3 regions of the Bradyrhizobium sp. G127 genome follow, and region 2 is predicted to be linked to each of the others. Evidence: predicted binding sites of a transcription regulator. Region 2 holds the regulator's gene; each other region holds the start of a gene.
The links. The regulator PhoB, encoded in region 2, activates phosphate uptake and scavenging genes when phosphate is short. The targets are predictions, from matches to a motif close to TGTCATNNANCTGTCAT.

Region 1: the regulator PhoB is predicted to act here: its motif matches at 2,073-2,089, upstream of LVY71_RS11435 (RNA degradosome polyphosphate kinase).
Region 3: the regulator PhoB is predicted to act here: its motif matches at 2,164-2,180, upstream of olsB (l-ornithine N(alpha)-acyltransferase).

The regions. Positions count from the first base shown of each region.
Region 1 covers NZ_JAKFGN010000001.1:2,415,829-2,419,111, reverse strand. The annotation lists gene LVY71_RS11435 (RNA degradosome polyphosphate kinase) at 1-2,002, opposite strand, end outside; gene LVY71_RS11430 (AraC family transcriptional regulator) at 2,179-3,066, opposite strand; gene LVY71_RS11425 (SDR family oxidoreductase) at 3,196-3,283, shown strand, end outside.
Region 2 covers NZ_JAKFGN010000002.1:1,341,777-1,345,059, reverse strand. The annotation lists gene pstA (phosphate ABC transporter permease PstA) at 1-181, shown strand, start outside; gene pstB (phosphate ABC transporter ATP-binding protein PstB) at 178-1,008, shown strand; gene phoU (phosphate signaling complex protein PhoU) at 1,035-1,751, shown strand; gene phoB (phosphate regulon transcriptional regulator PhoB) at 1,781-2,482, shown strand; gene arsC (arsenate reductase (glutaredoxin)) at 3,029-3,283, opposite strand, start outside.
Region 3 covers NZ_JAKFGN010000001.1:130,209-133,491, reverse strand. The annotation lists gene LVY71_RS00665 (phosphoribosyl-ATP diphosphatase) at 1-22, shown strand, start outside; gene coaA (type I pantothenate kinase) at 79-1,035, shown strand; gene olsB (l-ornithine N(alpha)-acyltransferase) at 1,039-2,097, opposite strand; gene LVY71_RS00650 (ATP-binding protein) at 2,207-3,283, opposite strand, start outside.

The sequences.
Region 1 (3,283 bases), on a different contig from region 2:
GGTTCGCGACCATGATTTGCTCAAGAACCTGCTGATGCACCGTCGGATTCTGCAATGGACACAGGACCTCGACACGGCGGTCGAGATTGCGCGGCATCATATCGGCGGAGGAGATATACACAGCCGACTTCGCACTCGGCAAACCGTGGCCCATACCGAAGCAGTAAATTCGTCCGTGTTCCAGGAACCGGCCGATGATCGACTTGACCCGGATGTTCTCCGACAATCCCGGCACCCCGGGGCGCAGGCAACATATTCCGCGAATCACCAGATCGATGGAGACGCCAGCCTGCGAAGCATCATAGAGCGCGTCGATGATTTCGGGATCGACCAGCGAATTCATCTTCAGCCAGATCGCGGCCGGCTTGCCGTGACGCGCGTAGTTGCTTTCGCCGTGGATATGCTCAAGCATCCGCTTGCGCAGCGTCAGCGGCGACACAGCCATCTTCTCGATGTCATGCGGCTCGGCATATCCCGTGATGTAGTTGAACACGCGCGCAGCATCGCGTGCGATCACCGGATCCGAGGTGAAATATGACAGGTCGGTGTAAATGCGTGCGGTCACAGGATGGTAGTTGCCCGTGCCGGCATGAACGTAGGTCGTCAGCCCCGCGCCTTCGCGGCGAACCACCAGCGACAGCTTGGCGTGGGTCTTCAGTTCGAGGAATCCGTAGACCACCTGCACGCCGGCGCGTTCCAGATCGCGCGCCCAGCGGATATTCGCCTCTTCGTCGAAGCGCGCCTTGAGTTCGACCAGCGCCGTCACCGACTTGCCAGCCTCGGCCGCCTCGGCGAGCGTGCGCACGATCGGTGAATCGCGCGAAGTGCGATACAGCGTCTGCTTGATGGCGACGACATCGGGATCGCGAGCGGCCTGCTGCAGGAATTGCACGACGACGTCGAACGACTCATACGGATGATGGACGATAAGATCCTTCTGCCGGATCGCCGCGAAAATGTCGCCGCCATGATCGCGGACCCGCTCGGGATGGCGCGGCACGTAGGGCGTGAATTCGAGATCGGGCCGATCGAGCCGCGTCAGTTGCGACAGCTCGTTCATGGCCAGCACGCCGTCGACCAGCAGCACGTCATCATCCGGGGTCGACAGCGCGCGCTGCACGAAGGCGCGGAGGTCGTCCGGCATGGTGGCTTCGATTTCGAGACGGATCACCGAACCACGACGGCGGCGTTTCAATGCCGACTCGAACAGGCGAACGAGATCCTCAGCCTCTTCCTCGATTTCCAGTTCGGAGTCGCGGATGATGCGGAATGCGCCCCGTCCCTTGACGGTGTAGCCGGGGAACAGTTTGCCGATAAACAGGCCGGTGGCTTGTTCCAGCGTGATAAGGCGCACCGAGCCATCCTTGCCCGCAGGCAAACGGATAAAGCGGTCGATCTTGCCCGGCATGCGGATCAACGCGTTCATCGCCTTGCCGTCGGACTCGCGCGCCAGATGCAGCGCGATGGTAAAGCCGAGGCTGGGAATGAACGGAAACGGATGCGCCGGATCGATCGCCAGTGGCGTCAGCAACGGGAAAATGTTGTGAAGGAAATGGTCTTCGATCCACGCCGCCTCAGCCTTGGTCACATCCTTGCCGTCGGCCAGCACGATGCCGACATCCGACAGGATGTGCCGCAGGTCACGCCAGATTGCCTGCTGGTCGCTGGCAAGTTTGGAGACCGTCTCGTTGATCTGGACGAGTTGTTCGGCCGGCGTCGAGCCATCCGGACTGCGCTCGGTGATACCTTCGCGGACCTGGGCCTTCAGGCCCGCGACGCGGACCATGAAGAACTCATCAAGGTTATTGGCTGAAATAGACAGGAACCGGACCCGCTCCAGTGCCGGATGGTTGGGATTGACGGCCTCTTCCAGCACCCGGCGATTGAAATGGAGCCACGACAGTTCGCGGTTGATAAAACGCTCGGGGCTCGAACGGATCGACGGGTCGCCTGCGGCCTCGATATTTTCTTCTTTTTTTGCAGTGACTTGCGCGGAATCCATGAAGCGAGACCTTATTTGCGTCAACAACCCGTAATGTGGACGGTTTGCACGGAGACAATGTGCCAGTGTCATGACGGTTCAATGACATGATGAGCCAGGACCGGTTAAGGACCAAGCCTATGCGCTGTCAGGCCGCAGCCTTACAGATCCCGAACGAGCGACGGGAATCTCTTGCCTCAAGCCGACGCCCTGTTCCTTGCGGCTTCTGTGTCCCGGACCGGCGGCAGGCCAAATGTCCGTCGATACTCTCGCGTAAATTGCGGCACACTCTCATAACCTACTGTAAATGCAGCGCTGCTTGCAGAAATGCCTTCCGACATCATCAGCCGGCGCGCCTCAATGAGACGCAACTGCTTTTGGAACTGCAACGGCGAGAGCGAGGTGACGCTGCGAAAATGCTGATGGAATGATGACAGACTCATTCCCGCCACGGCGGCAAGCCGTTCGACTGGCAACGGTCGTGCGAACTCGGTCCGCAGCACCGCCACCGCACGGGCCACCCTTTGAAGGTGGCCATCCGGCCAGCCTAGGCGGCGTATTGCCGATCCGTGCCGCCCCGCGAGCAGCCAGTAATGCATTTCTCGCACAAGCTGAGCCTGCAGCACCGGAATCGATGACGGTCGATCAAGCAGCCGCATCAACCGCAACGCGGCATCGGCGACCTCGCCATCGGTCGGTTCGACCCGCACGGGCACATCGTCGGCTGCCGGAGCCACTGCACCCGCCTGCATCGCAAGCTCCGCGATCGTTGCGGGATCGAGTTCCAGCACGAAAGAGTAATACGGCGCGGCAACGCTCGCGCGCGTAATCTGACTGACCGTCGGCACATCTGCGGTGATCAGCAATGAATCGCCTGCGCCGAATGTGAAGGTATGTGCTCCCATCGTGACTTGCTTGGATCCCTGCACCACAAGAGCGACAAGCGGTCGAGGGATCGCGTAGTCGAGTTCCGAAGGTGTCATCGCGCGCACGGTTGTCAGCCCCGAAATCGGGGTTCGCGCGATACCGCTACCGTCAGCATGCGCTTCGGAATAACGGCGAACGGCGGAAAGCAGCGTGGTCATGAGGCGAGCCTACTCCGTCCCCGCCGAACGCGCACGTCATTTGGAGAATTAGGCAAGTAACGGCGAGATTCCGGCAACCGCGCCTGTCCTCCCGGCTGCATATCGGGGTGGTCAACTCAGGAGACGGACATGACCAAGATCACCCTTATTACCGGTGCCAGCCGCGGCCTCGGCCGCAATACCGCACTCAATGTCGCCCGCCATGGAGGCGATGTCG
Region 2 (3,283 bases):
CTTCAGCCTCGATCTTACCAAGACGATGGCTAACCTGCCGGTGACGATCAACAACTTCGTCCAGAGTCCCTACGAGTACTGGAAACAACTTGCCTGGACCGGGGCTTTGCTGATCACCTTGACCGTACTTGCCCTTAACATTGGCGCACGCATTCTCGGCGCCGAGAGGACGATGAAATGAACGAGCAGCTTTCTGTTAGCGTAGACACATCTCGTGGCGCGCCCGTACCGGGTGCAGCCATTCATCAGGACGCACGAGCCAAGGTGACCGCGCGCGACCTCAATTTTTACTACGGCGAAAACCATGCGCTGAAGAACATCAACCTGGTTCTCGGCGAGAACCGTGTGACCGCGTTCATCGGCCCGTCGGGCTGTGGCAAGTCGACCCTGCTGCGGATTTTCAACCGCATGTACGACCTCTACCCGGGGCAGCGCGCCGTAGGCCAGCTCATGTTGGACAACACCAACATCCTCGATCCGAAGCTGGATCTCAATCTGTTGCGGGCGCGTATTGGTATGGTGTTCCAGAAGCCGACGCCGTTCCCGATGACCATCTATGAAAACATCGCATTCGGCATTCGGCTTTATGAGAAGATCTCGAAGTCGGAAATGGACGGCCGCGTCGAGGCTGCGCTGAAGGGCGGCGCACTCTGGAACGAGGTCAAGGACAAGCTGAATGCCAGTGGCCTCAGCCTGTCGGGCGGCCAGCAGCAGCGCCTTTGCATCGCGCGCACGGTCGCCGTTCGGCCGGAAGTCATCCTGTTCGACGAGCCTTGCTCAGCGCTTGATCCGATCTCGACGGCCAAGGTCGAGGAATTGATCCAGGAGCTGAAGGAAGATTACACGATCGCCATCGTGACGCATAATATGCAGCAGGCGGCCCGTGTATCGGACAAGACCGCGTTCATGTACCTTGGCGAGCTAGTCGAGTTCGACGATACCAACAAAATATTCACGTCGCCGACCGATCGGCGCACGCAGGATTACATCACCGGCCGCTTCGGCTGACGCGCATTTTGCGGGAGAGACATATCATGGGTTCAGATCATACCGCCAAGGCGTTCGACGAAGACCTTCAGGAACTCAACCGGCTTGTCGCCGAAATGGGGGGCTTGGCCGAACGGCAGATCGTCGATTCTGTCGATGCGCTGATCCGGCGCGACGTGACGCTGGGCAATCGTGTCGTGACCTCCGATCTCGACATCGACAGGCTGCAGCACCTGATTGAAGAGCGCGCCGTGCTGACCATCGCGCGCAGGCAGCCGATGGCTGTGGACCTGCGCGAGATAGTCGGCGCCATGCGTGTCGCCATCGACCTTGAGCGGATCGGTGATCTCGCCAAGAATATCGCGAAGCGTGTCGCCGCGCTCGACAGCGATTTCCATCCGCTGAAGCTGATCCGTGGCCTGGAGCATATGACCGATCTCGTGCAGTCGCAGGTGAAGTCGGTGCTGGATGCCTATGCCGCTCACGATCTTCCTGCCGCGATGACGGTGTGGAAGGGTGATGAGGAAGTGGACGCGATCTGCACCTCGCTGTTCCGCGAATTGCTGACCTATATGATGGAAGACCCGCGCAATATCGGTTTCTGTATTCACCTGATGTTCTGTGCAAAGAACATCGAACGGATCGGCGACCACGCGACCAACATCGCCGAGACGGTTTTCTACATGATTGAAGGCCAGCAGATGCTCGATCAGCGCCCCAAGGGCGACATGACGACTTTTGCAACGGCCGCGTCAGGCAACTAACTGAAGGATAATGAATTGAAGGATCGGACATGAGCGCCCGTATTCTTGTGGTCGAGGACGAAGAAGCGTTGACGACGCTGCTTCGCTATAATCTGGATGCCGAAGGTTACGATGTCGAAACCGTCGCCCGCGGCGATGATGCCGACACCCGGCTCAAGGAACACATCCCCGACCTCATTGTGTTGGACTGGATGCTCCCGGGTCTGTCCGGAATTGAGCTTTGCCGCCGCTTGCGCGCACGGCAGGAGACCAAGCAAATTCCGATCATCATGCTGACCGCGCGCGGCGAGGAAAGCGAACGGGTGAGGGGGCTTGCCACCGGCGCGGACGACTACATCGTTAAGCCGTTCTCCGTGCCCGAGCTCTTGGCCCGCGTGAAAGGCCTTTTGCGGCGCGCCAGTCCCGAGCGTCTCGCCACGGTTCTTGCCTTCGGCGACATCGAGTTGGACCGGGACCGGCGACGTGTCGCCCGCTCGGGCCGCCCGATCGATCTTGGGCCTACGGAATATCGTCTGCTCGAGTTCTTCCTTGAGCATCCGGGTCGTGTGTTCAGCCGCGAACAGCTCCTGGACGGTGTATGGGGCCGCGACATCTATATCGATGAGCGAACGGTAGACGTGCACATCGGCCGGCTTAGGAAGCTCCTTAATCTCGGCCGTGAGACGGATCCAATCCGCACTGTTCGCGGCGCCGGCTACGCTCTCGATGACCGCTTCGCGAAGGCCGAATAACACCCCCTCTTTTCTAATATTGAAAGATTGGCAAACTTTGTAGAGAAGTTTCCCGATCTGTAGTGCCGCAGAGTTTTTGCGGGATCGTCACGAAGGGGCGGCCCCCTGCAACTATCATTGCGACAGTTCTGCTATTTGCCGTGTTCATGCAGTGCGGCGGAGAACCACTGTCAAGAAATGCCCTTAAGGAATTTACTCGGAGGCGGATTCACCGGTGGGTATGAATGCCGCAAACGATGAGAATATACCGCTACGGTGAGCTATAGCGGACCGGAAAGGGAATCGGTGCATTCGATGAATGTGGAGGTAGGAGACTACTAGATCCAAATGGCCAAAGAAATCCCGATACCGAAGTCGGGTGCCGGATAGTTTCAGAAGCGGTTGCTGGGTCGGACGTCGAAACGTTTAAGTAGCTTCGATAAGTCTTGAACGGAGCCACGCCGATAGTGATCAAGCGAATACTGCCCTGACGATCAATATGAGCGTGCTATGCTGCAGGATCAAACCGGCAAGGCATTTGGACGGATGTTAGATAAGTCAATAAACTTAGGCTGTATTGATAATCTCGCCATCTTCCTTGACGAACTTTCCGATATGCGGGTTCGGCAGAATATCGAGGATGGCTTCGGATGGACGGCAGAGCTTGACGCCTTTCGGTGTAACCACGATCGGCCGATTGATAAGGATAGGCTGTGTCAGCATTATATCGACCAGTTCGTCGTCAGTCCATTTCGCATCGTCGAGCCCAAGATCAGCATAGGGTGTGCCTCTCTGGCGAAGCAGTGCGCGCACAGACATTCC
Region 3 (3,283 bases), on a different contig from region 2:
AGCCGCGCGCAAGCGCGAATGATTTTAATTTCCGGCAGGGGCGGGGACACGCGCAGGCCGGACAGGAGGGAATGGCTCATGGATGTGAGAGCCGACCAGGTCCAGTACAATCCATATCGCATTTTTTCGCGCGCGCAGTGGGCTGCCTTGCGCGACGATATGCCGATGACGCTGACCGCCGAAGAAATCGCGCGGATGCATTCCATGCATGACCGTCTCGACATCAAGGAAGTCGAGGAAATCTATCTGCCGCTGTCGCGCCTGTTGTCGTTCTATGTCGCGGCGGCGCAGCGGCTGTTCGTGGCGCAGCGGCATTTCCTCGGCATCGAGGACCGCAAGATGCCTTACATCATCGGCGTCGCCGGATCGGTGGCAGTCGGAAAGTCCACCACGGCGCGCGTGTTGCAGGCGCTGCTGGCGCGCTGGTCGCCGCGGCCCAAGGTTGATCTCGTCACCACCGACGGCTTTCTGTTTCCGAACGAGGTTCTGGAACGCGAAGGCCTGATGCAGAAGAAGGGCTTTCCGGAAAGCTACGACCTTCCGGCGCTGCTTGCGTTCTTGTCGGATATCAAGGCCGGGCGTCGTCCGGTGCGTGCGCCGATCTATTCGCATCTGACCTACGACGTCATTCCGAATGAGTATGTCGAGATCGACCGGCCCGACATTTTGATCGTGGAAGGCGTCAATGTCCTGCAGACAGGGCGGCTGCCGCGCGACGGCAAGGCGGTGCCCTATGTGTCCGATTTCTTCGACTTCTCGGTCTATATCGATGCCGAAGAACCGATCCTGCGCGAGTGGTATGTCGAGCGCTTCCTAACGCTGCGCGACACGGCATTCCGCGATCCGCGATCCTATTTCAATCGCTATGCGAAGCTGTCCGACCAAGAGGCAACCGAAAAGGCGCTGTCGCTCTGGACCGGCATCAACCTCGTCAACCTCGAAGAGAATATCTTGCCGACGCGACCGCGGGCGACGCTGATCCTGAAAAAGGGCAGCGACCACGTCATCGAGACAGTTTCGTTGCGGCGGCTATAGAATTTACGCCGCGTGGCGGGTGGCATCCGCGCCGAAGTGATCGAGATAACGTCCGGAAATCGCTGACACCGGCATCACAATCAGGACGTCGGTCGTGCCGAACTGATGGTCGATCACCGCGCCGTCGCCGACGAAGGCGCCGACCCGCAGATAGCCCTTGATCAGCGGCGGCAGCATCCGCAGCGCCGCCTTGGTGTCGATGCTATCTTTCGCGATCCTGTTCATCTCCACCCGACGCGACGGATGCGCGCCGGCGCGCCAGCCTTCTGGTGCTGACGCGAAGTGATGCAGGAAGGACAGCGGCAGCGCGAGACGATCCGGATCGGTGCCCTCGAAGCTCGCGCAGCCGATCATGACATCGAGATTGTGCCGGCGCACGTAGCTCCACACGCCGTGCCACAACAGCTCGACGGTGCGCTTGGTGCGATAGGGCGGTAGCACGCACGAGCGGCCGAGTTCGAGAAACTTCAGGTTGGATTGCCGCGCCATCAGGCCGGAAATATCGAATTCGTCGCCGGTATAGAAGCCGCCATGTTTCTCGGCCACATCCTGGCGCAACAGGCGATAGGTCCCCACGACCGGCTGCTTGCCGCTCATGGTGGGTTTTGCGGCGTGATCGATGACCAGAAGATGATCGCAGATCTTGTCGAACGCATCCTTGTCGCGCTGCGCGAGCATCGTCGCAGCATCCGCAATGGCGGAGCCGTCCTTGTAGAAAACCTTGTAGCGCAGCTTCTGCGCGCGCTTCACATCCCCCTTGGTGCGCGCAAGGCGGACTTCCAGCGAACCGATCCTGCCGAGCGTTGGGGAAGCCGGCTGCAATCCCTCCAGCACGTTCGGAATCGCTTCGCCCCGCAGGCTTGGATGCAGAAGGTTTGGCATCAGCCATGTCGCCGCTGCGGAGGCAGCCGATTTCGCATTCTCGGACCGGAACATCTGGACCAAGGCATTGCTGCGAAATGCTTCGAGCGGACTTCGGGCGCCTACACGCTCTGACGATTGCCGCTGAACAGATTTGAGAATGACATCCGGCTTGATGCCAGCCTGTTCGTTGCCGTCCATGACGTCCTCGCGGCCGCGCGGATTGATTCGTCAGGCGCGACCTGAGGCATCAATAATCACGGTCGTGATACGGATTTATGACATCGCGGCAGCTGCCGCGGAACCGCGACTATGCGGCGATCGTTCGTGCCGCGGTAATTGTCGCCAGCGCTTCGGTAAGCTTGTCGCGGTCGAGCGGCTTGACGAGGAAGCCGTCCATCCCCGCCTCGAAACAGGCGTAGCGATCGTCCACCAATGCGTTTGCCGTCAGCGCGAGTATTGTAGTTCGTGGCGAACTGCGGACCGCTTCATGCGCGCGAATTCGTTTGGCTGCGGCAATGCCATCGAGTTTTGGCATCTGGATATCCATCAGCACCACATCGTAAGGCGTTCCGGCGCCGTCGGCGGCAAGCCACGATTCGAGCGCCTGTTCGCCGTCGGTGGTGATGACCGGACGATGATCCATGCGCGCCAGCAACGAGCGAATCAGCAGCGCGTTGATCTCGTTGTCTTCCGCGACCAGAATCGATAGCGCGCGCGAAGGTGTCACGGACGGCGCAGACATGTCCGCAGCTTCAATTTGCATCTCCTCACCGCCGGGCAGCTCGGGCACCAGCGCCGCACCCGAGGGTGCGAGACGCTCGGCCAGCGAAGCGGCGCGCAACGGTTTCACCAGATAACCAGTGAACAGCGCCATCATCGCCGGCGTGATCGCGCGGCGCATGGCGGGGGTAAACATCGCGATCCGGTGCGTCGCGTGGCGCAGCGCTGCTTCGCCGAGGTCGCGCATCTGCGTTTCGCCGCCCATGCTGTCGACGAGAATGGCGTGCCACGCGCGTTCTGGCAGCAAGGCAAGCGCGATGGATGCATCCGCCACGGTACAGGTCTGCGCGCCCCAGCGCTCCAGACGTCGTGCGATCAGCGACGCCTCGATGCTCTGCGGCCCCACCAGCATGACGGATCTATCGGTGAGGTCTGGCGCGATGAAGGGCGGGATGGGGCTTTTGCCGGCATCGGTGGCGGGCAGCGGAATTGAAAACGCGAACGTCGCACCATCGCCCTCGACACTTTCCAGCGTGACGCGTCCGCCCATGCGCCGCACAATGCGATCGCTGATGCTGAGACCCAATCCGGTTCCGCCGTAATTGCGCGCGGTGCCCTCGGACGCCTGCTCGAACTCGCGGAAAATCCGCTGCTGCGCTTCCGG